3 regions of the Streptomyces sp. NPDC053367 genome follow, and region 3 is predicted to be linked to each of the others. Evidence: riboswitches for the same ligand, from Rfam matches in the RefSeq annotation. Region 3 holds a riboswitch; each other region holds the start of a gene.

Region 1 (8,392 bases), on a different contig from region 3:
GCGTCCGCGTCCCAGGTCCCGTCCAGCCCCGGCGCGAGCCATCCCGGCGCGGCGGCCCGGAAGCGGTCCGGGGCGAGGTCGGCCGCACCGGCCGGCAGGGCGCCGAGCAGGGGAGCCGCCGCCACCTCCGGCAGGTCGGCGAGGTTGCAGCGGCAGGCGAGGTCGGCGTCCTCGGGCCAGCTGCCGATGACCACACCGGCCATGCCGAGGCCGCGGCGGCGCAGCTCACGGGCCGTCAGCTCGGTGGTGTTCAGCGTGCCCAGGCCCGCCGAGGCCACCACCAGGACCGGCGCGCCCAGCAGCTCCGCCGCGTCCGCCAGCGTGCCGCCCTCGTCGTCGAACCGCACCAGCAGCCCGCCCGCGCCCTCCACCAGCACCAGATCGTGCTCGGCGGCGAGCTTGGCGGCGGCGTCCGCGATCTCCTGGGGCCGTACCGCGGTACGCCCCGCCCGCCGCGCGGCCGTGTTCGGGGCCAGCGGCTCCGGGTAGCGGGCCAGTTCGGCCGTGGCCACCTCGCCCGCGAGCCGCGCCACCTCGTCGGCGTCCCCGCGCTCGTCCGGCCGTACGCCCGTCTGCGCGGCCTTCAGCACGGCCACCGACCGGCCGGCCGCGAGCGCCGCGGCGGCCACCGCGGCGGTCGTGACCGTCTTGCCGACCTCCGTGCCCGTGCCCGTGATCACCAGAACCGGCATGCTGTCCTTCACTCCGTTCATCCCTCGCGCGCGGCCGCGCACACGGCCCGCGCGATCCGCGCCACGTCCTCGTCCCCGGTGACGTACGGCGGCATCGTGTAGATCAGGTCCCGGAACGGGCGCAGCCACACGCCCTCGCGCACCGCGGCAGCCGTGGCCGCCGCCATGTCGACCGGGTGGTCCAGCTGGACCACACCAATCGCGCCGAGCACCCGCACGTCCCGCACCCCGGGCAGCTCCGCCGCGGGGGCGAGCCCCTCGCGCAGGCCCGCCTCGATGCGCTTGACCTCCGTGGCCCAGTCCTGTCCGAGCAGCAGGTCCAGCGAGGCGCAGGCCACCGCGGAGGCGAGCGGGTTGGCCATGAACGTCGGCCCGTGCGCCAGCACCGGCACCTCGCCCCGCGAGATCCCGTCGGCCACGCGCGGTGTGCACAGCGTCGCCGCCATGCTGAGATAACCGCCGGTCAGCGCCTTGCCCAGGCACATCACATCCGGCGTCACACCGGCGTGGTCCGCCGCGAACAGCGCGCCCGTACGCCCGAACCCGGTCGCGATCTCGTCGAACACCAGCAGCACGTCGTGCGCGTCGCACGCCTCGCGCAGCACCCGCAGATAGGCGGGGGAGTGGAAGCGCATGCCGCCCGCGCCCTGCACCACCGGCTCCACGATCACCGCGGCCAGCTCGTGCGCGTGCTCCGCGATCGCCGAGCGCAGCAGCTCGGCGTACGCCTCCTCGTAGGCGGCCGGCGGCGCGTCGACGAACACCTGCTGCGGCAGGACACCCGACCACAGCGCGTGCATCCCGCCGTCCGGGTCGCACACGGCCATCGGCTGCCAGGTGTCCCCGTGGTAGCCGCCGCGCCAGGTCAGCATCCGCCGCTTCTCCGGTCGGCCCAGCGAGCGCCAGTACTGCAGGCACATCTTCACCGCGACCTCGACCGACACCGACCCGGAGTCGCACAGGAACACATGCTCCAGGCCCTCGGGCGACATGTCGACAAGGCGCTTCGCCAGCCGTACGGCGGGCTCGTGCGTGAGCCCGCCGAACATGACGTGGCTCATCCGACCGAGCTGCTCGCCCACGGCCTCGTCGAGCACCGGGTGGCGGTAGCCGTGGATCGCCGCCCACCAGGACGACATGCCGTCGACCAGCTCGCCCGAGCCGTCCGCGAGCCGCAGCCGGACCCCGCTCGCGGACTCCACGACCAGCGGCTGCGCCTGACCGGGCATCGGGCCGTAGGGGTGCCACACATGCCGCCGGTCCAGGTCCAGCAGCTCCGGTACGCCGAGCTCAGGCATTGGGCGCGAGGTCCGTACCGGCACCGCGGCGGCGTACGGCGACCAGGTCGGGGCGCGGCTCGTTCGCCGGGGCGGCGGAGGCGGCCGTACCGCACACGCCACCGTCCGCGTGGGAGCCGCAACCGCCCGCGGCCTCGCCGCAGCCGGCGTCCTCGTGTCCACCGCAGCCCCCCGCCGCCGCGTGGGAGCCGCAGCCCCCCGCGGACGCCCGGTGCTCGGGCAGCGTCACCTCGCCTGCGCCCTCCACCTCGAAGCCGGCGTCGGCGATCATCTCCAGGTCGGCCTTGCCGGCCTGGCCCTCGCTGGTGAGGTAGTCGCCGAGGAAGATCGAGTTGGCCAGGTGCAGCGCGAGCGGCTGGAGCGTGCGCAGGTGGACCTCACGGCCGCCCGCGATACGCACCTCGACGTCCGGGCACACGAACCGGACCATCGCCAGGATGCGCAGACAGCGCTGCGGGGTGAGGTTCCACTCCTTGGCCAGCGGCGTGCCCTCGAACGGGATGAGGAAGTTCACCGGCACCGAGTCCGGGTCCAGCTCGCGCAGCGAGAACACCACGTCGACCAGGTCCTCGTCGCTCTCGCCCATACCCGCGATGAGACCCGAGCAGGCCGACAGACCCGCCGCGTGCGCCTTCTGCACGGTGTCGACGCGGTCGGCGTAGGTGTGCGTGGTCGTGATGTCCGCGTACGTCCCCTCGGACGTGTTGAGGTTGTGGTTGTAGGCGTCGGCGCCCGCCTCGCGCAGCCGCTCGGCCTGGCCGTCCGACAGCAGGCCGAGGCACGCGCACACCTCGACGTCCTCGTGCTGGTCCTTGATGGCCTTGATGGTCTCCGAGACCCGGTCCACGTCACGGTCCGTCGGACCGCGCCCGCTGGCCACCAGGCAGACCCGCTTGGCGCCGCCGGCCAGACCCGCGGCGGCCGCCTGGGACGCCTCGTCCGGCTTGAGCCACGTGTACTTGAGGATCTCGGCCTTCGACCCCAGCCGCTGGGAGCAGTAGGAGCAGTCCTCGGGGCACAGGCCCGACTTGAGGTTGACCAGGTAGTTCAGTTTCACGCGCCGCCCGAACCAGTGCCGGCGCACCTTTCCGGCCGCGGCCACGACGTCGAGCAGCTCGTCGTCCGACGTGGCCAGCACGGCGAGCGCTTCCTCGCGGGTCGGCAGCTCGCGCCGAAGCCCCTTGTCCACCAGCGTGTTCAGCAGATCCATGAGAGCCGATCCTGTCGTACGGACCCACCCGGGGCCAATGTGACTTCGCACAACGAACGGCCTTCGACGTGTGGGTATTGCCACACCGTGGGCGGGTGATCCTGCGGCTAGTGTCTGTCCGCTGCCTACAAATCCTGCGGAGGGACCCATGGCGTTCGGCTGGATCGACGAGTCGGCGGAACAGCGCCGCCGCGCCGGACTCGTACGGACGCTGCGTCCGCGCCCCGCCGAATCGCCGCTGCTGGACCTCGCAAGCAACGACTACCTGGGCCTGGCCCGTCACCCCGAGGTCGTCGCCGGGGCGCAGGAGTCCGCCGCGCTGTGGGGCGGCGGCGCGACCGGCTCCCGTCTGGTCACCGGCACCACGGAACTGCACACCGCGCTGGAGCGCGAGCTGGCCGGCTTCTGCGGCTTCGAGGCGGCCCTGGTCTTCTCCTCCGGGTACGCCGCCAACCTCGCGGCGGTCACCGCGCTGGCCCCGCACGGCTCGCTGATCGTCTCCGACGCGGGCAACCACGCCTCGCTCATCGACGGCTGCCGGCTGGCCCGGGGCACCACCCAGGTCGTCGGCCACGCCGACCCTGACGCCGTCCGCAAGGCCCTGGGCACCCACGACGGCCCCGCGGTCGCGGTGTCCGACACGGTCTTCTCCGTCGACGGCGACGCGGCCCCGCTGGCCGCCCTCGCCGAGGCCTGCCGCGAGCACGGCGCGGGCCTGGTCGTCGACGACGCGCACGGCCTGGGCGTCCTCGGTGACGGCGGGCGCGGCGCGCCGCACGCGGCCGGTCTCGCGGGCGCCGAGGACGTCGTCGTGACGGTGACCCTGTCGAAGTCGCTGGGCAGCCAGGGCGGCGCGGTCCTGGGCCCCGCGCGGGTGATCGAGCACCTGGTCAACGCTGCCCGGACGTTCATCTTCGACACCGGCCTCGCCCCGGCGGCGGCGGGCGCTGCGCTCGCCGCCCTGGAGCTGCTGCGCCGCGAGCCCGAGCGGGCGGCGCGGGCGCGGCAGGTGGCGAGGGAGCTGTACGAGCGGCTGACGGCGGCCGGCCATGAGGCGGTGCGGCCGGACGCGGCCGTGGTGTCGGTGCGCGCTCCGTCCCCGGAGCAGGCCGTGCGGTGGGCGGCGGACTGCCGCGCCGCGGGGGTGGCCGTGGGCTGCTTCCGGCCGCCGTCCGTGCCGGACGGCATCTCCCGGCTGCGGCTGACCGCCCGCGCGGACCTCTCCGGGGAACAGATCGAACGCGCTGTGCGGGTGATCGGTGAGACGCGACCGTGAGTCGGCGAAGCACGGCCGTGTTCCGGAACCGATCCCTTTTCGGAAGAGGACGATCCTGGGTCGCCCTCAGTGGAATGCGGCCGTGAAACCGGCCCAGCTCTCGGGGGAGAAGAGCAGCGCGGGTCCTTCCGGCCTCTTGGAGTCGCGCACGGCGAGACGGCCCGACCAGCGGGCCGTCTCCACGCAGTTGTTGGCTCCGGTGCTGTAGCTGCTGCGCAGCCACTTCGCGCTGTGCAGTCGGGTACTGGAGGGGACGTTCCGAGGCAGTGCAGACATGGTGCCTCCTTATGCGCCGTCAACTGTCCCGGCGATGTGATCCAGCGAGTCCTCGGGTGAAAGGGCGTGCGCCTGAAGGGTGTTGAAGGCCTCGGTGTAGGCCTCCAGGTCTTCTTTCCGTTCGAGGTAGAGGCTACTCGTCATGTGGTCGAGAACAACCACGTCCAGATCAGAAGTGCGCGGAAATGAGAAGATAACGAAAGGCCCGGTGATGCCGATATGCGCCCCGGCGGAGAACGGCAGCACCTGGATACGGACCTGCGGCAGCCGCGCCGCCTCAAGCAGCCGCCGCCGCTGGCCCTCCATCACCTCGGGCCCGCCGACCTCCCTGCGCAGCACGGCCTCGTCCAGCACGGCGCTCAGTCTGAGCGGGGGCTGCGCCCGCAGCACCTCCTGGCGGGCGAGCCGCACCTGCACCAGCGCGTCCACGCGCTCGTCCGGCTCGTCGGCCAGGCCGGCCACCGCGGCCCGGGTCACCGCGCGGGCGTACTCGGGGGTCTGCAGCAGCCCGGGCACCACCGAGGTCTCCAGTGTGCGCATCGCGCTGGCCTGCGACTCCAGGCTGATGAAGTCCCGGTAGGCGGGTGGCAGCACCCCGCGGTAGGCGTGCCACCAGTGGTGCCGGCCGATCCCGTCGTCGGAGCCCGCCAACATCATCAGCAGCTCGCGCAGTTCGGGATCCGAGACACCGTAGGCGTCCAGCAGTAACCGTACGTCCGACGGTTTCACGCCACTCGCGCCCGTCTCGATCCGGCTCACCTTCGACTGATGCCAGTCCACCAGCCGGGCCGCCTCGCCGCTGGTGAGTCCCGTGCGGGCGCGTAGCGCACGCAGCTCCGCGCCGAGTTTTCGGCGGCGCACCGCCGGTCCGTGCTGCATGGGCCCCTCCCTGCTCCTCAAGGGCCGCCCAAATACGCTCTGCCGTCGCAGAGTTCACCGCTTCGAGCGACAGATATATGCATATCTTGGTGGATCGCCACCGTTACCGGCGTACTGGTGGCAGTCTGGCGAACGAAACACCGGTCCGGGACCGTACTCGAACCATCCGATGCATGTCGGACCGCGATCCCGTGGGAAAGGGACGACGTCGCCATGGCAGACCACCTGGAAGCATCCGTCACTCTGCCGAGCGATCCCGCCTCGGTCTCCGCGGCCCGCGCCTTCGTCGTCGGCACCCTCGGGGAGTGGGGTCTGCCGGCGGACACGGACGGCGCCGACACCGTCCGGCTGATCGTCTCCGAACTGGCCACCAACGCCGTACAGCACACCTTCGGGCAGTCACCCACCTTCACGGTGGAAGTGCGTCTGGAGCGCGACGAACAGCTGCGCATCGGGGTCACCGACAGTCATCCGCGGTTCCCGAAGCGACTGCCGGCCGCGGTGCAGCAGGACAACGGCCGCGGCATGGTGATCATCCGCTGTCTCACGGCGGAGTGCGGCGGCCGGCTGCGCGTCAGACCCACCCGTGAGGGCGGGAAGACCGTCCTCATCGAGCTCCCCTGGACCGTCCCGGCCCGGCCGGTGACCACAGCGGGCCAGCAGGAGCCGTGAGCCCCCGAGAGCGCGCACCAGCGCCGCTCGGGGGCCCAGGAGAGCCGGTCCCGGGCGCCGACGGCCGGTCAGGAGGCCTCGGCGCCCGGGACCGGGTCAGCTGACGCGGCCGTACCAGACGCTGCTCGTCCAGATCTTCTGCAGCCTGACCACGTCGCCCGTCTTCGGCGCGTGCCAGATCCGGCCCTTCCCGGCGTAGATGCCCACGTGGTAGACGTTCGAGCCCGAATGGAAGAACACCAGGTCCCCCGCCCTGCGGCTCTTGGCGGAGATGTGCCGGGTCTTGTTGTACTGCTGGGCGGCCGTACGCGGCAGGGACTTGCCCGCCTTCTTGAACGAGTAGAGCGTGAGCCCGGAGCAGTCGAACCGGTACGGACCCGTGGCGCCGTACTTGTAGGGCGAACCCTTCTTCGAGGCCGCCACCTGCAGGGCCTTCGTCGCGGGCGTGGCGGCCTGGGCCTCGGCGGCGACACCGGGCACCACCAGGGAGCCGCCCACGGCGGCGAGGGTCAGGGCCGAGGCCGTACCGGCACGGGCCATGAGAGACGGGACACGATTCTGCGCGGTCATGCGCAACCCTTCGTCAGCCGCCTGTGAAGGATGACCTGTCGGATTCGGGCTGGCGAAGTGGCCCGGCCGCCCGAAGGCGGCTTCACCCCAAGGACCGCTCGGACAACTGCTCTCCGGCGGACCGTCGTGCTTGGGTCCTCCACTCCTGCCGATCCACTCCTGTCGACCGGTCATCCGGGCGGCGGCAGGACTCGGCGTCCGCCCGGATCGCCCCGCCGCGGTGGCGGGGGCTTGTCGTCAGACAGGGATCTTCACTCACAACTGTCCGAAATACCCAGTGGAACCGGGGATTTGTGTTGTTACTCACCACTCGCCCGTTCGGGTGGACAGCTTGATCGACAAGCGTCCGTCAAGACCGCCGAAAGCCCCCGGACCAGGGACGGAACGCATTGCTCCGCGGTGAAGGCGCGCGCACCGCGCAACCGTTGGGGCCCCGAGATAGGACAACCGTCTACTCCGAAAGGGGGTACGTCATCTGGTCCGTTTAACAGCGGCTCCGCGCGCTCAGCCGTCGGAGCGCGACGGCAGCGCCACCCGCGCGGTGCGGCGCTCGCCGTCCAGGACGCGCAACGCCCGCGCCAGCGTCGGCGCGTGCAGCTCCGACTCACCCCGTTGGTGCATCAGGGCGAGTGCGTCGCGCAGTTCGGCGGCCTTGCGCACCAGCGCCTGGGCGGCCCGCAGTCCGCCGTACGTGTCGCCGTGGTGCGCGGGGTTGATCCGGCCCAGCAGGTCGACCGTCTCCAGGTAACGGTCGATCAGCTCTCCCTCCGCGCGCGTCAGCGCGGGCAGCGGCGGCAGTTCGGGTGGCAGCACCGGCGCCTCACTCCCCGTCCGGCGGGGCGAGGGCAGCCGCGCGGGCGGGCACGATCCGGTCCACCAGGCCGTACTCCAGCGCCTCCTGGGCGGTGAGGACGCGGTCGTGCTCGATGTCCGCGCGCACCTGCTCCCGGCGGCGCCCGGTGTGCCGGGCCGGCATCTCCTCCAGCCCGGCCCGCGTCCGCGGCAATTCCCGGGCCCGGCCCGCCGGATCGCCGGCCTGTCCCTCCACCGGCTCGCCGAGGGCGGGCTGGCGCAGCGTGATCCGCGCACCCGGCAGCGCCAGCCGCCTTCCCGGCGTACCCGCAGCGAGCAGCACCGCCGCGGCCGTACCGGCCTGCCCCAGGCAGACCGCCTCCACGTCGCAGCCGACGGAGCGCATCGTGTCGTGGACCGCCGTCATGGCGCTGTACGAGCCGCCCGGCGAGTACAGGTGGAGCGAGATGTCCCGGTCGGGGTCCCTGTGCTCCAGATACATGAACTGCGCCGTCACGTCGTTCGCCGACGTGTCGTCGACGCGTGTGCCCAGCAGGACGATCCGTTCCTCCCGCAGCTTCGTGTACGGGTCCCCGGTCCCCGGCCCGGAACCGGTGCGCTCGGCGGGCAGGACATGGCGCGCGGACGGTGGGCTCATGACTCACGCCTCCTTCCGGATCCCCGACGGAGGGGCTCCGTGAAAAATGTACAGGACGTACATGACGTA
Region 2 (10,844 bases), on a different contig from region 3:
TTCGAGGTCGCCGACACCGACACGGCGCTCGCCCGCCTCGTGGACCTGGGCGGCCGCGTCCTCAGCCCGCCCGACGACACCCCGCACGGCCGCGTCGCCACGGCCACGGACCCCGAGGGCGCGCGCTTCGCGCTGATCCAGGACCCGCGCTGAGACGGCGGCTTCGGCGCCCACTCGGGCGACTGCGGCTTCGCGGCCTACGCGGGCGACTGCGGCTTCGCGGCCTACGCGGGCGGTACCGGCAGGACGTCCGGGGAGAGGGCGGCCGCGCGGGCCGTGGCCGCGGTCATCCGGCGGCGGTGGTGCCGCCGGCACAGCACCTCGTAGCCGATCTCGTCGGCGGACTGGGTGACATCGCCGACGACCACCTGGGCGCCCTCGACGACCATCTCCCCGCCGACCGTACGGGCGTTGTGCGTGGCGCGGGCGCCGCACCAGCACAGGGCCTCCACCTGGAGCACCTCGACCCGGTCGGCGAGTTCGACGAGCCGCTTGGAGCCGGGGAAGAGCTTGGAGCGGAAGTCGGTGGTGATCCCGAAGGCGTAGACGTCCAGGCCCAGGTCGTCCACCACGCGCGCGAGCTGGTCGATCTGCTCCTCGGCGAGGAACTGCGCCTCGTCGGCGATGACGTAGTCCGCCCGCCTGCCGTGGGAGAGATGGTCGACGAGGTAGGCGTAGAGGTCCATGCCGTCCTCGACCTCGACAGCGTCCGTGACCAGCCCCAGACGCGAGGAGAGCTTGCCCTCGCCCGCCCGGTCGTCACGGGTGAGGATCATGCCCTGGAGTCCGCGGGCGGAGCGGTTGTGCTCGATCTGCAGAGCCAGCGTCGACTTCCCGCAGTCCATCGTTCCGGAGAAGAACACCAGCTCGGGCATGGCAGGTCGAGCACCTTTCGGCGAGGAGTACACGAGGGACGTCGGGGTTCAGGAGCGGACTTCGAGCAGCGGGACGAGCTGCTCGGCCGGGGTCATCGAGCCGTGGTTGCCGACCATGGCCGACTCCTTGGGCTCCCGCTCGGAGGCGATGATCAGCACGTCGTCCCGGGCGGCCGCGACCACGTCGCCGATGCGCGCGTACACCCGCTCGTCGATGTGCGGCCCGAACCAGCCCGCCGCGATCGCCTCGTCCCGCGAGGCCACCCAGAACTGCTCGCCGAGCACCTCGCGCCAGCACGTCAGTACGTCGCTCTCGGCGCCGGGCAGCGCGTACACGTGCCGGGCCCGGCCCTCGCCGCCCAGCAGCGTGACGCCGGCCTGGAGCTCCCAGTCCTCGTCGAAGTCGATGCGGTGCTGCTCGTCGAAGGGGATGTCGACCATGCCGTGGTCGGCGGTGACGTACAGGGCGGTGCGCGGCGGCAGCTGCTCGGCGAGGCGCTGCACCAGCCGGTCGACGTACATCAGCTGGCCGCGCCAGGTGTCGGAGGCGACGCCGTAGCGGTGCCCGGCGCCGTCCAGCTCGGCGTAGTACGTGTACACCAGCGCCCGGTCGGCGGCCGCGAGCTGCTCGGCCGCGAAGTCGACCCGCTCCTCACCCGTCAGCCGCCCGTGGAAGGTGCCGCCGCTGAGGGCGACCTTGGTGAGCGGGGTGTTCTGGAAGGCGGGCGACGACACCTGGGCGGCGTGCACCCCGGCGGCGTCGGCGAGCTGGAAGACCGTGGGGTGGGGCTGCCACGCGCGCGGGTCGCTGTACGGCTGCCAGCGGAGCTGGTTCATCAGCTCGCCGGTGGCGGGGTTGCGCACGGTGTAGCCGGGCAGACCGTGGGCGCCGGGCGGGAGGCCGGTGCCGACGGAGGCGAGCGAGGTGGCGGTGGTCGCCGGATAGCCCGCGGTGAGGGGCCGCCCGGTGCCGCCACGGGAGGTCGCGAGGAGGGAGGCCATGTAGGGCGCCTCGTCCGGGTGCGCGCGCAGCTGCTCCCAGCCGAGGCCGTCGATCAGGAAGACACAGGCCCGGTCGGCCGGGGCCAGCTCCTCGATCGCGGGCGTCGTACCCGGCACACCCATGCCGGCGGCCAGCGTGGGCAACAGATCGGCGAGGGAGCCGCTGCCGTACTGCGGTACGGGCGCGGACGCGACGGCGAGGGGTTCCGGGTGGTCCCAGTGGGCGGTGTGGGTCATCAGCGAGCGGTGTCCGCGGTGGCCTCGGAGACGGCCTGCGCGAAGGCGAGCGCCTGGCGCACGGTCTCCGGGCCGTCCCCGGCCTCGCTGACGCGCAGGCTGAGGTCGTCGGCGGTCGAGTTGCCGGTGTAGCCGTGGTCGGCGTCGCAGTTGGGGTCGCCGCAGGCGGCGGGCTCCAGGTCGATCCGGGAGACCGCGCCCCAGCCGATGGTCAGCACGACCTCGCGCGGCAGGGTGCCCGGCGTGTACTGCTCAGGGTTGGCCACGACCCGGCTCACCACCACCGACGAGATCCGGCCCAGCTTCACCGACTCCGTGGAGGTGGTGGCGTACGGCGTCGGGGAGGTGCTGTCGGCGGCCTGCTCGTCGGTGTGGCTGACGATGAAGCGGGTGCCGGTCAGGACCAGTACGGTCACATGCCGGCGGACCTCGTTCTGGTCGAACGTGGTCTCCTGGTGGACCAGGTACGACCGGATGGGCTCGCCGCCCACGGCGGCCTCCACCGCCTCGGCCACGAGGGCCGGGTAGTAGCCGCTGCGCTCGATCGCCGCACGCAGCCCCTGGGTCGTCGTACTGGTCTTGGCCATGCCGTCCATCCTACGGGGGCCCACTGACTGCGAGGGACCGGTCACGCGCTACGGCCGTCCTCGGGGCTGTGGCGTACGACAGGATCAGTACGCGGGGAGCGTGCGCGGGCCGAAGTCGTCGCGTGCCGGGGGCGGGGCCAGGCGCACGGAGGCGCCGAGCACGCTCAGGCCCCGCGGGGCGACGACGACCGGCTCCAGCGTGACCGCCACCACCTCGGGGTGGTCGTCGACCAGCCGGGACACCCGCAGCAGCAGCTCCTCCAGGGCCGGGGTGTCGACGGGCGTCGAGCCGCGCCAGCCGAACAGCAGCGGTGCCGTCCTGATCGACCGCACGAGCGAGCCCGCCTCCCGGTCGGTGACCGGGATCAGCCGGTGGGCCGTGTCGCCGAGCAGCTGGGAGGCGGCCCCGGCCAGTCCGAACGACAGCACGGCGCCGGCCGCCGGGTCGATGACGGCCCGTACGACGGTGTCGACACCGCGCGGGGCCATGCGCTGGACGACCGGCCGCAGCTCCTCGGGCCTGCCGAACAGGCCGGTCAGCTCCGCGTACGCCCGCCGCAGCTGCTCCTCGTCCGCGAGGTCGAGGCGGACCCCGCCCAGGTCCGCGCGGTGCCGCAGGTGCGGGGCGGTGGCCTTCAGGGCCACGGGGTAGCCGATGGCCCGCGCGGCCTCCACGGCGGCCTCGGGCGTGGGCGCGGGCAGCGCGCGCAGCACCCTGACGCCGTACTTGCCTAGCAGGTCGCAGGTCTCGTCCGTGCCGAGGGTCAGGCCCTGCCCGCGCGTGAGCAGCCCGTCGATCAGCCGCGCGGCGCCCTTCTCGTCGACGTCCTCGAACTCCGGGACCTTCCCGGGCCGCGCCGCGTCCCGCCGCCACTGCGCGTACTTAACGGCCTCGGCGAGCGCGCGGACGGCGCGTTCGGCTGCGGGGTAGGAGGGGATGAGCCGGGGGCCTGCGTCGCTGGTGCCGGACGGGCCGGCCGCCGCGGCGGGCGGACGTTCCGCCGGGGGTGCCCCCGCGGAGTGGGGCGGGAGCGGGTGGTCACCGTCTGCCGCGCCCCGTGCCTTCACGCGGGCCTCGGGCGCGGTGCTGGCCGCGGCGGACAGCGCCGCGGCGAGTCCCCCGAGCTCCACGTGCACGACCAGCACCGGCTTCCCGGGCACCTCCTCCGCGGCGGAGCGCAGCGCCTCGGCCAGCTGCGCGTCGTCGGGGGTCCCCTCCCCGATCGCGGGGATCGCGGTGACCACGACGGCGTCGCAGGAGTCGTCCGCCAGGGCCCGCGACAACGCCCGCCGGAAGTCCCCCGCGCTCGCTCCCGTCGTCAGGTCCAGCGGCGGCAGCGGCTCCAGCCCCTCGGACAGACACGCGTCGTACGTCAGCAGGCCCAGCGACTCCGAGTTGCCGAGGATCGCCACCCGCGGCCCGCCCGGCAGCGGCTGGCGGGCGAGCAGCAGCCCGGCGTCCACCAGTTCGGTGATGGTGTCGACGCGGATCACCCCGGCCTGCCGCAGCAGGGCCGACACCGTCTCGTGCGGCAGCCGGGTCGCCCGTACGGCGTGCCCCTGGGGGGCGGCGCCGCCGTGCCGGGCGCCCTGGACGACGACCAGGGGCTTCATGGCCGCCGTGCGCCGGGCGAGGCGGGTGAACTTGCGCGGGTTGCCGATGGACTCCAGGTACATCAGGGCGACGTCGGTGTCCGGGTCGTCGTACCAGTACTGCACGACGTCGTTGCCGGAGACGTCCGCGCGGTTGCCCGCGGAAACGAAGGTGGACACGCCGGTGACGCCGGTGACGCCGCCGCCGCGCCGGTGCAGCCGGGACAGCAGGGCCACGCCGATGGCGCCGGACTGGGTGAACAGTCCGATGCGGCCGGGGCGGGGCGGTTCGGGGGCGAGGGAGGCGTTGAGGTTCACCTCGGGCGAGGTGTTGATGATCCCGAAGGCGTTGGGCCCGATGATCCGCATGCCGTACGCGCGCGCGTGGCGGACGAGTTCGCGCTGGCGCTCGCGGCCGTCGGGGCCGCTCTCGGCGTATCCGGCGGAGATCACGACGAGTCCCTGTACGCCGTGCTCGCCGCACTCGGCGACGACGTCGGGCACCCGCTCGGCGGGGACTGCGACGACGGCGAGGTCGACCGGGCCGGGGATGTCCCGCACGGAGCGGTGGGCCGGGATGCCGTCGACTTCCTTCATTTCCTCGGGGAATGCGCGGTTGACGGCGTAGAGCTGTCCGGTGAAGCCGGCCTCGCGGATGTTGTCGAGGATGCCGCGGCCGACTGCGCCGGGGGTGCGGCCGACACCGACGACGGCGACGGAGCCGGGCGCGAGCAGCCGCCGTACGGAACGGGCCTCGGCGCGCTGCTCGCGCGCGTGCTGCACGGCGACGGAGCGGTCGGTGGGCTCGAGGTCGAACTCCAGGCGGACGACGCCGTCCTCGAAGCTGCGCTTCTGGGTGTAGCCGGCGTCCGTGAACACCTTGATCATCTTGGTGTTGGCGGGCAGCACCTCGGCGGCGAAGCGGCGGATGCCGCGCTCGCGGGCGACGGCCGCGATGTGCTCCAGGAGGGCGGAGGCGACCCCGCGCCCCTGGTGGGCGTCCTGGACCAGGAAGGCGACCTCGGCCTCGTCGGCGGGTGCGGACGCGGGCAGCCCCTGGGGGCCGATGCGGTCGTAGCGCACGGTGGCGATGAACTCGCCGCCGATGGTGGCCGCGAGTCCCACCCGGTCCACGAAGTCGTGGTGCGTGAAGCGGTGGACGTCCTTGGCGGACAGGCGCGGGTAGGGCGCGAAGAAGCGGTAGTACTTCGACTCGTCCGAGACCTGCTCGTAGAAGCTGACCAGGCGCTCGGCGTCGTCGACGGTGATGGGGCGGATGCGCGCGGTGCCGCCGTCGCGCAGCACCACGTCGGCTTCCCAGTGGGCGGGGTACTCCTGCCGGTCCGGCGCGCTCTGCATGGGGCCCAGAGTACGGCTCGCGTACGACAACGGCGCGGGGCAGTCTGTGAGGACGCGGGGTCCGGACCGAGGCCGCGGTCCGGCCGCCGCCCCGGGAGCGGGAGACAGGCCCGTCCCGGAGACGCTTCACGTGTGGAACACTGGTCTAGACAACCCTGAGCACTGAAGGGCAGCAACACATGGCTGAGCGCCGCGTCAACGTCGGCTGGGCCGAGGGCCTCCACGCCCGCCCCGCTTCCATCTTCGTCCGAGCCGCCACGGCCGCAGGCGTCCCCGTGACGATCGCCAAGGCCGACGGCAACCCCGTCAACGCGGCCTCCATGCTGGCCGTCCTCGGCCTCGGCGCCCAGGGCGGCGAGGAGATCGTCCTGGCCTCCGACGCCGAGGGCGCGGACGCCGCCCTCGACCGCCTGGCCAAGCTGGTCGCCGAAGGCCTTGAGGAGCTTCCCGAGACCGTCTGAGGAATCCGACACCGAAGGGCTCGTCCGCATTACCGGGCGAGCCCTTCGCATTTCCCCGTTCAGGGGGAGTTCACGCGCGGGAGAAATAGACTCCCGGGCAGCATGAATAAACCCCCAGGAAATTACTCCTCTTTGTATACGGCGCTCGTGTTAATGCCGCACGCCCGACATGTTTACGGGATGTTGCGAAGTCCTCACACGGTCGGCGCGGTCGGCGCCCCCGGAAAAGCGCAGCCGGTGCGCGGCAATCGCCCGTTCGGTGTGCAGCGCGGTGATCGCCCGCGCGCGTTCACCGTCCCCGCGCGCGACGGCGTCCACGATCGCGCCGTGCTCGGCCCAGGAGTCCACGGGCCCCGTCGGTGCGTCCGTGGTGTACATCCAGGCGATCTTGTGCCGCAGCTGGGTCAGCACCGACACCAGGGCGGGGCTGCCGGAGGCCTGGGCCAGCGTCTCGTGGAACCAGCCGCCGAGCGAGCGCAGATCCTCGCTGCTGCCCCGCCTGGCCCGCTCCTGGCCCAGCCGGACGAGGCCGCGCAGCACCTTCAGATGGGCCTCGGTACGGCGCTGGGCGGCCCGTGAGGCGCTCAGCGGCTCCAGCAGCATGCGCATCTCCAGCAGGTCGGCGGCCTCCTGCTCGGTGGGTTCTGCCACGCACGCGCCCGCGTGCCGCCGGGTGACGACGAAGCCCTCCGCCTCCAGCGTGCGCAGCGCCTCCCGGACGGGCACGCGCGAGACGCCGTAGCGGCGCGCGAGCAGTTCCTCGGTGAGCCGGCTGCCGCGTTCGTGGACGCCCGCGACGATGTCGTCCCGGATCGCCGTGCATACCGAGTGCGCCGGAACACGCATGACCGACCTCCGCCTTAATCCCCGTGAAACGTCGACGATTGACGTGTGTTCAGCGACTCTATTGCAATGCGGCCGCATTTCCGACGGCGAGCCGGAATCCATGGATATTTTTTGGTCAATCGGCCGGAGCGGGGCGGCGGGAACGCCGAAAGCCCCGGCTGCGGGAGCCGGGGCTTTCGCGGAAAACCTGTCGGTCAGATGTTCACACCGTGCGAGCGGAGGTAGGCGACCGGATCCATGTCCGAGCCGTACTCCGGGCTGGTGCGGGCCTCGAAGTGCAGGTGCGGGCCGGTGACGTTGCCGGTGGCGCCGGACAGGCCGATCTGCTGACCGGGCTCGACCGACTGGCCCACGGCGACGGAGATGGAGGAGAGGTGGCCGTACTGGGTGTACGTGCCGTCGTGCATCTGGATGACCACCTGGTTGCCGTACGCGCCGCCCCAGCCGGCCTCGACGACCGTGCCCATGCCCACGGACTGGACGACGGTGCCGCTGGCGGCGTGGAAGTCGACGCCCGTGTGGCTGCCGGAGGACCACAGCGCGCTGCTGGCCTGGTAGCCGGTGGAGACGTACGAGCCCGCGATCGGGGCCACGAAGGTGTTCAGGCGCTTGCGCTCGGCCTCACGGGCGGCGCGCTCCCTGGCCTCGCGGGCGGCCTCGGCCCGCGCCACGGCGCGCTTGACGGCGGCCTCTTCGGCCTGCTGCTCGGCGAGCGCTTCCTCGGCGGCCTGCTTCTGTGCGGCGGCCTGGGCGTCGATCTGCTCGGCCACGGAGTCGCCGATGGTGACGACCGGCAGCAGGCCGGTCTGCTCGGCCTCGGGCTCGGCGGCGAGGGCGGGGCCCGCGAGGGTGCCGATGACGCCGGTGGTGGTGAGGGCCGCGACGCCCGCCGCGCGGGCGGTGGTGCGCTGCATCCTGCTGGGACGGCGGTGCTTCCCGTTGGCGCGCGTGAACGCCATGAAGTGGCTTGTCCTTTCCTTCCCTCTCGCCTACCGGGTTAGCTGACGGGTTCGGAGCAGGAAGGTCTCCTACGGACCCCCTCGCGTGACGCGCGGGCGTCCGATTCACCCCAGGGACTTCGATGGGTCCCCGGCTCCCCTGGCTCGCGCCGTACGGGGACTCGGCGATGACTGTCCGGTGCCGCGGGTGCGGCGCACTGCCTGACGGACAGCCCGGACGACACTAAGGGGATCATCGTTCGATCCTCTAATGGATCAGGCTTTTTGTAGCGCACGCCACAGGGCAGACAGGCAGCATCTCCTGCAATTCACGGCCAACTCGGACAAAGAGGGGCCCTGATGACGCTCCGGTCACCAGGGCCCCACGCGTGTGTGGCGCGAATTCGCCGCCCTACTCGGCGGTCACCACGGTGACTTCACCGATGCCGAGGGCCTCCACGGGCTCCTTGATCTGCGCCGCGTCGCCGACGAGGACCGTCACCAGCCGGTCCACCGGGAAGGCGTTCACGACGGCCGCGGTGGCCTCCACCGTGCCGGTGGCGGCGAGCTGCTGATACAGCGTCGCCTGGAAGTCGTCGGGCAGGTGCTGCTCGACCTGGTCGGCGAGGGTGCTCGCGACCGCGGCGGCCGTCTCGTACTTCAGCGGCGCCACCCCGACGAGGTTCTGCACGGCAACGTCCCGCTCGGCGTCGGTGAGGCCCTCCGCCGCGAGCGTGCGCAGCACGGTCCACAGATCGGCGAGCGCGGGGCCGGTGTTGGGGGTGTCGACGGACCCGCTGATGGCGAGCATCGACGCGCCGCTGCCGTCGGGCGCGGAGCGCAGCACCTGTCCGAAGGACCGCACACCGTAGGTGTAGCCCTTCTCCTCGCGCAGGACGCGGTCCAGGCGGGAGGTGAGGGTGCCGCCGAGGCAGTACGTGCCGAGCACCTGGGCCGGCCACACGCGGTCGTGGCGGTCGGGGCCGACCCGGCCGATGAGCAACTGCGTCTGGACGGCGCCGGGGCGGTCCACGATGACGACCCGGCCGGTGTCGTCGGCGCTGACCGGGGGCACGGGCCGGGGCGCGGCCTTGGAGCCCGTCCAGGCGCCGAGGGTCTCGCCGAGCAGCGCGTCCAGGTCGAGGTCCGTCAGGTCGCCGACGACCACGGCGGTGGCGGTCGAGGGGCGCACATGCCGCTCGTAGAAGGCGCGTACGGCGGCGGAGTCGATCGCGGCGACCGTCTCCTCGCTGCCCTGGCGCGGGCGCGACATGCGCGAGCTCTGCGGGAACAGCTGCCGCGAGAGCTCCTTGGCCGCGCGCCGGGCCGGGTTGGCCATCTCGTGCGGGATCTCGTCGAGGCGGTTGCGCACCAGCCGCTCGATCTCGCCGTCGGCGAAGGCGGGCGCCCTGAGGGCGTCGGCGACCAGACCGAGGGCCTTGGCCAGGCGGGAGGCGGGGACCTCCAGACTGAGCCGCACGCCGGGGTGGTCGGCGTGCATGTCGAGGGTGGCGCCGCAGCGCTCCAGCTCGGCCGCGAACTCCTCGGCGGAGTGCTTGTCGGTGCCCTCGGAGAAGGCCCGTGCCATGATCGTGGCCACGCCCTCCTGGGCGGCCGGCTCCGCGTCGAGCGGCGCGTCGAGGAGGACCTCGACGGCGACGACCTGCTGGCCGGGGCGGTGGCAGCGCAGCACCGTCAGGCCGTTGTCGAGCGTTCCGCGCGTGGGCGCCGGGAAAGCCCACGGCCTGGCCTCGCCCGGCTTGGGCTGCGGGTGGAAGTCCATCGTGGCGAGCTCGGTCACTTCGCCGCCTCCTCGTTGTCGTCGTGGGCGGCCTCGACCATGGCTTCGGCCTCCGGGTCCTCGGGGAAGTCCTCGTCCTCGGTGTGCTCCGCGGACTCGGGCGACAGCGGCTCGTAGACGAGCACCGCGCGGTTGTCGGGCCGCAGCCGCGCCGCGGCGACCTCGCGGACCTCGTCGGCCGTCACCTCCAGGACACGCTGTACGGCGGTCAGGGCGAGCTGCGGGTCGCCGAACAGGACGGCGTAGCGGCACAGTTCGTCGGCGCGGCCCGCGACCGTGCCGAGCCGGTCCAGCCACTCGCGCTCCAGCTGTGCCTGGGCGCGCTCCATCTCCTCGGCGGTCGGGCCCTCCTCGGCGAACCGGGCGAGCTCCTCGTCGATGGCGGCCTCGATGACGGGCACCTCGACGTCACCGGAGGTCTTCACGTCCAGCCAGCCCAGCGAGGGCGCCCCGGCCAGGCGCAGCAGGCCGAAGCCGGCCGCGACGGCCGTACGGTCGCGTCGTACGAGCCGGTTGTAGAGGCGGGAGGACTCGCCGCCGCCGAGGACGGTCAGCGCCAGGTCGGCGGCGTCGCACGCGCGTGTGCCGTCCTGCGGCAGCCGGTAGGCCGCCATCAGCGCCCGCGCGGGCACCTCTTCCTCGACGACCTGGCGCAGCTGCTCGCCGATGATGTCGGGCAGCGTGCCGTCGCGCGGGGCGGGCTTGCCGTCGTGGGCCGGGATGGAGCCGAAGTACTTCTCGACCCAGGCGAGCGTCTGCTCGGGGTCGATGTCGCCGACCACGGACAGCACGGCGTTGTTGGGCGCGTAGTAGGTGCGGAAGAACGCGCGCGCGTCCTCCAGCGTCGCCGCGTCCAGGTCGGCCATCGAGCCGATCGGCGTGTGGTGGTAGGGGTGGCCCTCCGGGTAGGCGAGGGCGGTCAGCTTCTCGAACGCGGTGCCGTAGGGCACGTTGTCGTAGCGCTGGCGGCGCTCGTTCTTGACGACGTCGCGCTGGTTCTCCATGGACTCGTCGTCGAGGGCGGCGAGCAGGGAGCCCATGCGGTCGGCCTCCAGCCAGAGGGCGAGCTCCAGCTGGTGGGCGGGCATGGTCTCGAAGTAGTTGGTGCGCTCGAAGCTGGTGGTGCCGTTGAGGGAGCCGCCCGC
Region 3 (10,844 bases):
GTGGGCGACCTGCCCGCCGTCGCGCCCCAGCTGCGCGCCCTGCGCCGCCGGGCCTCCCTCACGCTGGAGGCCGCGGCGCGCTCCGCCGGGCTCTCGCCCGCGCATCTGTCCCGGCTGGAGACCGGGCAGCGCCAGGCCTCGCTGCCGATGCTGCTCGCGCTCGCCAGGATCTACGGTACGACCGTCTCCGAGCTGCTGGGCGAGCGGGTCGCCGACCGGGACGCCGTCGTACGGGCCGCCGACATGGAGCCGACCCGGGCGGGCGGCTGGACGTACTGGCAGGCCGGCGCGCCCGGCCGCGGTATGCAGGCCCTGCGGGTGCACGTGCCGTACGGCTCCCAGGGCGACATCGTGCGGGTGCACCCCGGTGAGGAGTGGCTGCACGTCCTGACGGGACGCCTGCGGCTGCGCCTCGGCGACACCGCGCAACTCCTCGGGCCCGGGGACAGCGCGCACTTCGACTCGCTGACCCCGCACCGCATCGCCGCCGAGGACGAGGGCGGCGTCGACCTCCTCTTCGTCCACACCCTGCTGCAGAGCCCCACGGCCGCCTTGTGCCTGGGCCCCATGACGAGAGACACGCCATGAGCGACATCGAACAGAAATTCCCGCGCACCCTGTGGGTCCGGCTGCTGATCTACATCGTGGCCGGGCACGTCTTCGCCGGGTTCCTCTATCTGCTGTTCGAGGTCGGAGCCAAGTAGGCGGCCGCCCGTTCGGGCTCCTCAGTCGAGCAGCCGGTCCCGCAGCCGCTCGCGGGTCTCGGGCGTCACGCCGAGTCCCCGCCGCAGGTAGGTGTCGACCTCGCCCCAGGTCTCCTCAATGGTCTCCAGCGCCGCCGTGAGGTACTCCGCGCGCGCGTCGAAGAGCGGGCTGAGCAGCTCCATGACCTCCGGCGAGTAGGCGGTGGCCGCGTCACCGCCGCGGTGCACCTTGTAGCGGCGGTGCTTGGCGTTGGACTCCAGGTAGTCGGCGAGGACCGCGTCGCGCTCGACGCCCAGGGCCAGCAGGGTCACGGCGATCGACAGGCCGGCACGGTCCTTGCCCGCCGCGCAGTGCATCAGGGCCGGGACGCTGTCCTCGGCGAGCGCGTGCAGCACCTGGGAGTGCTCGGAGGTGCGCTCTTTGATCATCTTCCGGTACGAGGCGATCATCCGGCCGGCCGCCTTGCCGTCGGCGAGGATCTCCCGCAGCTGGTCCAGGTCGCCGTCGCGGACCATCTTCCAGAACTCGGCGCCGTCGGCCGGGTCGCTCAGCGGCAGGTTGAGGTTGCGCACGCCCGGCAGCTCGACGTCCGGGCCCTCCAGCTTCTGGTCCGCCGCGTTGCGGAAGTCGAAGATCGTGTGCAGGCCAAGTGAGGCGAGGAAGGCCGCGTCCTCGGCGGTCGCGTGCGCGAGGTGGCCGCTGCGGAAGAGCACGCCGTGGCGCACCCGGCGTCCGTCGACGGTCGGCAGTCCGCCCACGTCACGGAAATTACGGACTCCGGCCAGCTCCGGCTCGGTCGACGGGACCTGCTGCGTCACGTGGGGCTCCCTCCGGTCGGGCCCCGCCGGCGCGGCTCGACCGACGGGCTCGCTCATGACCATACGACCGACCTTACGACACGGCCTCGGGGGGACATGTATGCGCCGCTTCTCCTCTCACGCCACATCTGGGCTTTCTGTCCGAATTAGTGCCTTCATTCCAACTCGCTCTGGAATAAAGGAACGTGGAGCATCGTCACGTGAGGAGCGTCATACACGTGACCGTGAGTCGCCCGTCATGCTCACGTAATCAAGGTGCTTTTCAAGGGTGTTTGGCGAATGCGCCGCGGCTGAAATGCACGGAGGGTGACCGGGAATTGCCACTAAGGATCAAGAAGAAGCCCTTCGGGTGGAACCTCTTGCTTGTCCCTTTGCGTCTTGGTCGCTTACGTTCGCCACCGATCCGGACGGACGCCTAATCCTGCCGCCGCCCGGAGCCCGCGCAAACCCACCCGTGTACGGCAGGAGCGGGGGACCCACAGGTTCAATCGCCTGTTCCGGTCTCCGGAACGGCTCGGGGTAAAGCCGCGCCCGTCGCGGCCGGACATCTCCAGTCCGCACCCGACAGCTCACCTCGCAGGCGCCGGAGAGGAAAAAGCCCATGCCCGCGAAGGGTAAGCACCGCCGTCCCAAGGCCCAGCGCCTGACCCGTTCGATCGCCGTCGCCGGTACCGGTGGCGCCGCACTCGCCCTGCCGCTTCTGGCGGCCACCGGTGCGAACGCCGCGACCGGACAGTCCGTCCCCGACAAGGCCGTCAGCGCGGCCGCCACGGTCCAGAAGGCCGCCGTGAACACCAAGGCCGTCGAGAAGAAGGCCGCCGCGACCCCGCGCACGTACACCGTGAAGATCGGCGACTACCTCTCGAAGATCGCCCAGGAGCAGCACGTCAGCGGTGGCTGGCAGAAGCTGTACCAGGACAACCGCGAGGCCGTCGGCAGCGACCCGTCCCTGATCCACCCGGGCCTGAAGCTCGCGCTCGGCAAGAAGGCGGCGGCCACGCAGTCCTCCGACGCCGCCGAGAGGAAGACCTCCGCGCCGAAGGCCGCCGAGGCGCCGAAGCCGGCCGCGCAGTCCGCCGAGACCACCGAGGCCCCGAAGCCCGCCGAGTCCACCGCCACCCAGGCGGACACCACCGCGGCGAGCGGTTACACCGCCCCCGTGTCCGGGGCCGGTGTCGGCACCGCCTACCGCGTGGCGGGCAGCATGTGGTCCAGCGGCTACCACACCGGCGCCGACTTCGTCGTCCCGACCGGCACCTCGCTCAAGGCGGTCGGCGCGGGCACCGTGGTCTCCGCGGGCTGGGGCGGCGCGTACGGCAACCAGGTCGTCATCAAGCTCAGCGACGGCTACTACGCCCAGTACGCCCACCTCTCCTCGCTCTCCGTCTCGGCCGGGCAGACGGTGACCGCCGGGCAGCAGGTCGGCCTCTCCGGCGCGACCGGCAACGTGACCGGCCCGCACCTGCACTTCGAGATCCGCACCACCCCGGACTACGGCTCGGACGTGGACCCGATCGCCTACCTCCGCTCGCACGGCGTCGCCATCGGCTGACGCCCACCGTGCACCCGCCGAAGGCCGGACCCCGATCCCCGGGTCCGGCCTTCGGCGCGTCCCTGGTGCACCCACCCCCGGGCGGCCGCACCCCAACAGGACCGGAGCAGGGGTTATTCCCGGACCTGACGACACTTTGGGAGTGGCTTATCTCACCGCCCGTCAACCCCGGCCTACGGTCGCGTAGGTCACATTCGAAGGTGAATCATGGGCCGACGTGGCAGACGATTCGAAGAGTGACAGCAGATCAGTGATCGGGTCGTACGTGGCGCTGGGGGACAGCTTCACCGAGGGTGTCGGCGACCCCGGCCCCGACGGGGCGTTCGTCGGCTGGGCCGACCGGTTCGCGGTGCTGCTCGCCGACCGACGGCCCGAAGGCGACTTCGAGTACACCAACCTCGCCGTACGGGGGAAGCTGCTCGACCAGATCGTGGCGGACCAGGTGCCCCGGGCGGTGGAACTCGCCCCGGACCTGGTCAGCTTCTGCGCCGGAGGCAACGACATCCTCCGGCCCGGCACCGACCCCGACGACGTCGCCGAGCGCTTCGAGCGGGCGGTCGCCGTACTCACCGAGGCGGCCGGCACGGTGATGGTGACGACCGGCTTCGACACCCGGGGCGTCCCCCTCCTGAAGCATCTGCGCGGCAAGATCGCGACGTACAACGGCCATGTGCGGGCCATCGCCGACCGCTACGGCTGCCCGGTGCTCGACCTGTGGTCCCTCAGGTCCGTCCAGGACCGCCGCGCCTGGGACCACGACCGGCTCCACCTCTCGCCCGAGGGCCACACCCGCGTCGCCCTGCGCGCCGGACAGGCCCTCGGTCTGGAGATCCCGGCCGACCCCGAGCAGCCCTGGCCGCCCCTCCCGCCCCGCGGCACCCTCGAAGTCCGCCGCGACGACGTCCAGTGGGCCCGCGAGTACCTCGTCCCCTGGATCGGGCGCCGCCTGCGCGGGGAGTCCTCCGGGGACCATGTAACGGCCAAGGGCACGCTGAAGCCGGACCAGATCAAGCTCCGCATCGGCATCGTCGCCTGAGGGACCGACACCCCGCGCCCCGCTGGGTCGGATCGGCGCGGGGGCCGGCCCTAGGGGGCGTCTCGCCGATCATGCCGGGCTCCCGGCGCCCGGCACCGCGCCTCGCCGCGTTGTCGTCAGTCGCCGACTTCCCCACTCTCGGCTCCGCTCGAGCGGGGACCCCATCGCGTCGACGCCCTCCTCCGCCTTGCGGTGCACGGCACCGGACGCCGCTCGCTGATCCGGCCTGATCGACGAGACACCCCCTAGGAGGTCAACGCCTCGACGGACAGCCCCAGTTCCCGGGCCAGCGCCTCGTCCACCCATCCCGTCGCCCGGGCCCGGGACACCGCGCCCGGGTACGACGTCAGCTGCACCGCGAGGCCGTCGAGCAGCGCGGTCAGCCGCAGGGCGCTGGCCGTCGGGTCGGGACACCGGAACTCGCCCGCCGCCACGCCCTCGGCGATGACCTCCGTGAGCGCGGCCTTCCACCGCCGGTCGAGGTCGCGTGTGACGTCCCGCAGGGCCGGCTCGCGCAGGGCGGCCGCCCAGCCCTCGATCCACAGCCGCCAGCCCTTGGCCTGCCCGGTGGGGGCGTACCAGCGCACGGCCGCCCGCAGCCGCCGCAGCGCGGAGGTGCGGCGGCCGAGCAGCCCCCGCAGACGGGCCAGGTCCGCCTCGGCCGCGTGGGAGAACGCGGCGGCGACCAGCTTCTCCTTCGTCGAGAAGTGGTAGAGCACCAGCGCGTTGCTCACACCCAGGGCCGCGGCGACGTCGGCGATCCGCACCGCGGCCACGCCCCGAGCCTCGATCTGCTCGACGGCGGCCCGCAGCAGCTCCTCGCGCCGCTCCTCCACGCTCAACCGCACTCTCGCCACGCGGTTCACCCTACACAGCGCCCTCCCCGCAGGGCCGGTCGACGCCTCTGCGGGGCCCGTCGGCACCAACTGACCGGCCGTTCAGTCGGCGCGTGTCGTCGGGCGCCGGAGGGCGGTCGCGCTCGGGCTCTTCCCGCCGTACGGCGCGCTGGTCGCTTGCCCACGACCGCGAGACGCGGGCCCGAGGAACGTGGCCACGGTCACCGGTACCAGCCGAAGCGCTCGGCGATCACCGGCAACCTCTCCTCCACCAGGGCGTGCGCGGCGGCGCGCGGAGCCGTGCCGTCGGCCTCCGCGCGCGCCAGCATCCGGTCGACCAGTGCGCGCATCGATCGGCGCGTGTGCGCGAACGCCTCGTCCGGGTCCGCGCCGATGTCGCCGAACAGCGTCCACCACCACCACGCGTTCGTACCCGAGTTGACCACCACGTCCGGCAGCACCGTCACCCCCCTCGCCGCCAGCAGTTCCTCGGCTTCGGCGACCACCGGCATGTTGGCCGCCTCGACGATCCAACGAGCCCGCACCCCCTCCTGGTTCCCGGCGTCGACCGCGTACGACACCGCCGCGGGGACGAGGATCTCCGCCTCCGCCGACAGCCAGTCCTCGCAGGGCAGTTCCCGGTCGCCGGGCCGCAGCGCCGCCCGGTCGACAATGCCGTGGGCGTCGCGCGCCGCGAGCAGCGCCTCCACGTCGAGCCCCGCCGGGTTGGCGATCGTGCCCTTGAGGTCGGCGACCGCCACGACCGTCAGGCCCGCGCGGGCGAGGAAGCGGGCCGTGGCGCCGCCCATCGTGCCGAACCCCTGCACGGCCACGCGCGTGCCCGCGTACGGCACACCCGCGCGGTCGAGCGCCGTGAGCGCGGCCTCGGCGACACCGCAGCCGCCGACCAGCTCGTCCAGCCCGATGCCGTCCACCTCCACCGCGAACGCTTACGCGAGCCGCGCCCGCGCGGCCGTCTCGTCGTCGAGCAGCGGATACACCGCCTGGACCGAGGAGACGAGCCCCGCCTCGGCCGCCGCCCGGTCCACCAGGTCCTGGCTGAGACCGAGGTCCTCGCCGGTGGTCCAGAACCGCTCGATGTACGGCCCCATCGCCCGCAGGTACCGCACCAGCAGCCCGTACGCCTCCGGGTCCCGGGGGTCGCAGTCGATGCCGCCCTTGGCGCCGCCGAGCGGGATGTAACGGCTCTCCGGGTCGTAGTGCAGGGCCTCCTTCATGGTCATGCCCCGCGCGAGCCCGGCGACCTCCTCCAGGGTGCAGCCCGGCCGCATGCGCAGCCCGCCGCTGGACACGCCCCGCACCAGCCGGTCGACGACCAGGAAGCCCTGCCGGCCGGTGACGTGGTCGGTCCAGGTGAGCGACAGCAGGGGAGCGGTCATGAGGTCTCCTCGGTGAGGGCGATCGGCGAGGGCGCCGGACTGCCCAGGGTCTCGGCGAGGGCGCCGGCCGGCTCGCGCGGGGCGCACGCGCGTGTGCGGGGTCCTCCACGGCGGCTCCCTCCGGTGGCTACGGCTCTTTCCAGGGTGCTACTGAATCGTCAGTCAGTATCTGGACCAGTATCGAAACGGCGCCCGGGCCCTGTCAACGTGCTGCATCGACGATCAGCGGGCGGCCGGGCCCGTGTGTGGTCTCCCGCCCGTGACGGGGGAGCCCCGGCGTTGTCGGTGGGGCGGACCATAATGGGAGACCTCACCGATTCCACTGGAGGTACCGTGGCCGGACCCCGTTCCCTGAGTGCCGGGCTGAGCGCGCTCCAGCCCGAGGCCTTCGGCGCGGACCCCAGTGGTGAGCGCCTGGCCCGTGTCCGCAGATCGCCGCACTTCAAGGACGGCGTCTTCCAGAACCCCGGCGGCCCCTCCCGCACCCGGCCCTCCGGCTCGCCCCTCGACTTCGCCAGGCTGTACTTCGACAAGGACGCCCGCACCCGCCGGGCCCCGAGCGGCCGCATCCCGGTGCACCCCACCACCCTCGCCGACATCGCCCGGCCGCCCGCCTCCGGACTGCGCCTGACCTGGATGGGCCACTCCAGCGTGCTCGCGGAGATCGACAGCACCCGCGTGCTCCTCGACCCCGTCTGGGGCGAGCGCTGCTCCCCGTTCGCCTTCGCCGGGCCCAGGCGGCTGCACCCCGTGCCCCTGCCGCTCGCCGCGCTCGGCCCGGTGGACGTGGTCGTGATCTCCCACGACCACTACGACCATCTCGACCTGCCCACGATCAAGACGCTGGCCGGCACGGACACCGTGTTCGCCGTCCCGCTCGGCGTCGGCGCGCACCTGGAGTACTGGGGCGTCTCCCCCGACCGGATCCGCGAGCTGGACTGGCACGAGTCGACGCGGATCGGCGGACTCACCCTGACCGCCACCCCGGCCCGCCACTTCTGCGGGCGCGGCCTGCGCAACACCCAGCACACCCTCTGGGCGTCCTGGGTCGTCGCCGGCGAGGAGCACCGCGTGTACCACAGCGGCGACACCGGCTACTTCGACGGCTTCCGGGACATCGGCGCCGCGCACGGCCCGTTCGACGCGACGATGATCCAGCTCGGCGCGTACAGCGAGTTCTGGCCGGACATCCACATGACCCCGGCCGAGGCGCTGCGCGCCCACCTCGACCTCCAGGGCGGCAGCCCGGCGGGCGTGCTGCTGCCCATCCACTGGGGCACCTTCAACCTCGCCCCGCACGCGTGGGCGGAGCCCGGGGAGTGGACCAAGGACGCCGCCGAGGAGGCCGGGCAGGCCGTCGCCTTCCCCCGGCCCGGCGAGCCCTTCGAGCCGGGCGGCAAGCTGCCCGCGGAGCCGTGGTGGCGCTCGGTGTCCGCCCCGGTCGCGCGTCTGTGGCGGCGGCCCGGGGCCGTGGAGGTCACCGGCGAGACGCCCCGCGGCGACCTCGACCTGGCGGGGGACCGCTGACGCCGGGCGCCTCACCGGGCCGACGGGCGCCGATCACCGGCTGACCGGCTGACCGGCGGCCGCAGCGGGAAGCCGGGACGGTCTCGGCGTCCCACCGGATCTCCTCCGGGCCGACTCGACTGCCAGGCGCAGGTCCGGAACCGGCCGGGCGGGTGACCCGCTCTCCGGCGCTGGGCGCGGCGAGGGGTGCGGCCAGGCAGCCCCCGAGGGCCGACCCCCCAGGGCGGACGTGGCGCGGACGACCATGAAGGTCCGGCGCCCCGGAGGACCGCCGGCGGCGCGGTGACGCCGGCCCCGCGAGGCACGCGCAGCCACGTCGATGTACCTAGGACCGTCACACCTCTTGATGGACCGTCAGTCCTGCTGATGGGATCTCCCGCACGCCGTCGTTCCGACCGTGCCGGAGGTTGCGCCCGTGTACCGACGACTGTTCGCCGCGCTCTTCTGCTGTGCCCTGCTGGGAGCCGGGACCGCCGTCCGGGTGGAGGCCGCGCCCCGTGTGCCGGACGTCCCCAGGCTCACCGACGACCACGGCCGCGTGCTCACCCTGCGGGGGTGGAACGTCGAGGACAAGACCCACCGCGGGGAGCAGGCGCTCTCCTCGATCACCGAGCGGCACTTCAGGGATCTGCGCGACAACGGCTTCAACTTCGCCCGGCTGCTGGTCTTCTGGGACGACCTGGAGCCTGAGCGGGGGCACTACAGCGGGGACTACCTGCGTAAGGTCGGGCGCGTGCTCGACTGGGCGCACAAGTACCGGGTGCAGGTGCTGATCGACGCCCACCAGGACGTCTACGGGCCCGCGTTCGGGCACCGCGGCATCCCCGCGTGGGCGACCAGGACCGACGGGCTGCCCTTCACCCCGCACCCGGAGGACTGGTTCTCCGAGTACTTCGAGCCCGCCGTGCAGCGGGCGTTCACCCACCTCTACGAGGACGACGACCTGCGGCGGGCCCAGGCCGGCATGTGGCGGGTGCTGGCCGGCCGGTTCGCGCACCACCCGGCCGTCCTCGGCTACGACCTGATCAACGAGCCCATGGGCGAACTGCGCCCCGGCGAGGACCTGCCGGCGGCGGCCGCGCGGATCGAGGCCGAGCAGCTGACCCCGATGTACAACCGGCTCGCCGACGCGGTCCGTTCGGTGGACCGGGACGCCTGGATCTTCTTCGAGCCGACTCCGATCGTGGGCGAGGGCCTGCCCACCGCGCTCGGCCGGGTCGACGACCCGAAGGCGGTGTACGCCCCGCACTTCTACAACACCGCGATGGAGGCCGGCGCCGACTACGACCCGGCGGCGGGCTGGATCGAGGCATACGAGGCGGCCGTCACCGCCTACCCGCGCGAGCAGCGCGTCCCCGTGGTCGTCGGAGAGTGGGGCCCGCTGAACAACTCCCTGCCGAACACGGGCCTCTTCTACCGCGACGCGCTCGCCTCACTGGGCCGCTACACCTCCGGCTGGGCGAGCTACGTGTGGTGCTACGGCGGCGGCTACTGCGCCCTGGACGACAAGGGCGTACTGCGCCCCGACAAGGACCGCACGGCAGCCCCGTACGCCCCGGCCGTCGCCGGTACGGTCACGGCCGAGAGCCAGGCCCCCGGCATCGGCGCCTACCGCCTGGCCTACCGGGCCGGACGCGGGATCACCGAGATCCGCGTGCCGTCCCGGCCGGGCGGCTGGCGGATCACCCTGACGGGCCCCGCCACCACCCCGGCCGCCACCCTCCCGGCCGGCCGCTCGACGACGGCCCGCGTCCACGCCCGCCCGGGCGCCCAGGTGACCGTGGTCGTCACACCGCGCTAGCCCCCGATCCGCGCCGGCCCTCGATCCGCCCTGGCCCTCGACGTCGAGTGCCGTGCCGTACAGCCGCCGCCCCTTCAGGCGGATCACGACGCGGCGCTCGTCGACGAGACCGCGCGGAAAGGCGTCCTCGGAACTCAGCCCTCGACGGCCATCCGCACGCCCAGCAGCACCAGGTCACCTCCGGACACCTGCTCATGGGTACCGTCCCGGCGCGCGGGTGGACGTCGTGGTCATGCGGGTCGGTATGGGTCCGGCGCCGGAGGCCCTCCCAGGAATTTTCCCGGATCCCGAGACCGTCCAGGCCCGGCAGGGTCGCATCCCGGCGAGACGGGTACGCGGCCGGAAAGAGGCCGGGCGGACGGCCGTACGCGCACGACGACGGCGGGAGCGGTGATCGGGATGTTCTCCGAACTGGTGCAGGTGTCCGCGGACGGCGTGCGGCTCCAGGGCGACCTCGTCGTGCCCTCGGCCGCCCGGGCGGTCGTGCTCTTCGCGCACGGAAGCGGCAGCTCCCGGCACAGCGCCCGCAACCGGCAGGTCGCCGCCGATCTGCGCACCGCGCACCTCGGCACCCTGCTGATCGACCTGCTCACGGAGCGGGAGGAACGCCACGACGCGCGCACGGGCGAGCACCGCTTCGACGTGGCGCTCCTCGCCCGCCGCCTGGTCGGCGCCGTCGACTGGCTCGACGGTCACCCGGACACGCGCGGGCTGCCGGTCGTCCTGTTCGGGGCGAGCACCGGTGCGGGCGCCGCCCTGGTCGCCGCCGAGGCCCGCCCGCACCGTGTGCTGACCGTGGTCTCGCGCGGCGGACGGCCCGATCTGGCCGGGCACGTCCTGGAGACCGTACGGGCGCCGGTGCTGCTCCTCGTCGGCGGCGCGGACCTGGAGGTGCTGCGGCTCAACCAGGAGGCCGCCGGGCGGCTGAGCGCGCCGCACTCGCTGCGGGTGGTGCCGGGGGCCACCCACCTCTTCGAGGAGCCGGGCGCGCTGGAGCAGGTCGCCGGGGCGACCCGCGTGTGGTGCGACGAACGGCTCCGCGCCATGGCGGACGGCCGCTGACCCTGGGGCCCCGTGTGCCCGCCCGCGCGACCGGGTACCCGGTCGGCCACGGCGCGCTGCCCACCGGAGGGAGGTGGGGACATGCCCGCACGGCTGCACGACCGCCG

The links. A riboswitch is a leader RNA that binds a small molecule or an ion and turns the genes downstream of it on or off. The one in region 3 is predicted to bind cyclic di-AMP.
Region 1: it holds a riboswitch for cyclic di-AMP, as region 3 does, so the genes downstream of both, ACIGXJ_RS13325 (C40 family peptidase) here and ACIGXJ_RS31940 (peptidoglycan DD-metalloendopeptidase family protein) in region 3, are expected to answer to the same signal.
Region 2: it holds a riboswitch for cyclic di-AMP, as region 3 does, so the genes downstream of both, ACIGXJ_RS27970 (M23 family metallopeptidase) here and ACIGXJ_RS31940 (peptidoglycan DD-metalloendopeptidase family protein) in region 3, are expected to answer to the same signal.

Annotation. Positions count from the first base shown of each region.
Region 1 covers NZ_JBITYN010000004.1:128,158-136,549, forward strand. Annotated here, with positions in the region: gene bioD (dethiobiotin synthase) at 1-692, opposite strand, end outside; gene ACIGXJ_RS13295 (adenosylmethionine--8-amino-7-oxononanoate transaminase) at 710-1,990, opposite strand; gene bioB (biotin synthase BioB) at 1,983-3,200, opposite strand; gene ACIGXJ_RS13305 (8-amino-7-oxononanoate synthase) at 3,349-4,476, shown strand; gene ACIGXJ_RS13310 (DUF397 domain-containing protein) at 4,543-4,752, opposite strand; gene ACIGXJ_RS13315 (helix-turn-helix domain-containing protein) at 4,762-5,631, opposite strand; gene ACIGXJ_RS13320 (ATP-binding protein) at 5,845-6,303, shown strand; gene ACIGXJ_RS13325 (C40 family peptidase) at 6,400-6,873, opposite strand; cyclic di-AMP (ydaO/yuaA leader) riboswitch at 6,877-7,080, opposite strand; gene ACIGXJ_RS13330 (hypothetical protein) at 7,378-7,686, opposite strand; gene ACIGXJ_RS13335 (ATP-dependent Clp protease proteolytic subunit) at 7,694-8,323, opposite strand.
Region 2 covers NZ_JBITYN010000010.1:258,320-269,163, forward strand. Annotated here, with positions in the region: gene ACIGXJ_RS27935 (VOC family protein) at 1-153, shown strand, start outside; gene ACIGXJ_RS27940 (thymidine kinase) at 225-875, opposite strand; gene ACIGXJ_RS27945 (alkaline phosphatase family protein) at 924-2,114, opposite strand; gene ACIGXJ_RS27950 (DUF5998 family protein) at 2,114-2,710, opposite strand; gene ACIGXJ_RS27955 (GNAT family N-acetyltransferase) at 2,786-5,653, opposite strand; gene ACIGXJ_RS27960 (HPr family phosphocarrier protein) at 5,833-6,114, shown strand; gene ACIGXJ_RS27965 (GntR family transcriptional regulator) at 6,265-6,960, opposite strand; gene ACIGXJ_RS27970 (M23 family metallopeptidase) at 7,155-7,919, opposite strand; cyclic di-AMP (ydaO/yuaA leader) riboswitch at 7,932-8,096, opposite strand; gene ACIGXJ_RS27975 (M16 family metallopeptidase) at 8,311-9,699, opposite strand; gene ACIGXJ_RS27980 (M16 family metallopeptidase) at 9,696-10,844, opposite strand, start outside.
Region 3 covers NZ_JBITYN010000013.1:87,622-98,465, forward strand. Annotated here, with positions in the region: gene ACIGXJ_RS31925 (helix-turn-helix domain-containing protein) at 1-588, shown strand, start outside; gene ACIGXJ_RS31930 (DUF6126 family protein) at 585-704, shown strand; gene ACIGXJ_RS31935 (tyrosine-protein phosphatase) at 726-1,523, opposite strand; cyclic di-AMP (ydaO/yuaA leader) riboswitch at 1,963-2,121, shown strand; gene ACIGXJ_RS31940 (peptidoglycan DD-metalloendopeptidase family protein) at 2,125-3,075, shown strand; gene ACIGXJ_RS31945 (SGNH/GDSL hydrolase family protein) at 3,326-4,111, shown strand; gene ACIGXJ_RS31950 (TetR/AcrR family transcriptional regulator) at 4,357-4,968, opposite strand; partial or broken gene ACIGXJ_RS31955 (Glu/Leu/Phe/Val dehydrogenase dimerization domain-containing protein) at 5,169-6,347, opposite strand; gene ACIGXJ_RS31960 (MBL fold metallo-hydrolase) at 6,681-7,874, shown strand; gene ACIGXJ_RS31965 (glycoside hydrolase family 5 protein) at 8,290-9,675, shown strand; partial or broken gene ACIGXJ_RS31970 (PPOX class F420-dependent oxidoreductase) at 9,709-9,804, opposite strand; gene ACIGXJ_RS31975 (dienelactone hydrolase family protein) at 10,075-10,737, shown strand; gene ACIGXJ_RS31980 (hypothetical protein) at 10,819-10,844, shown strand, end outside.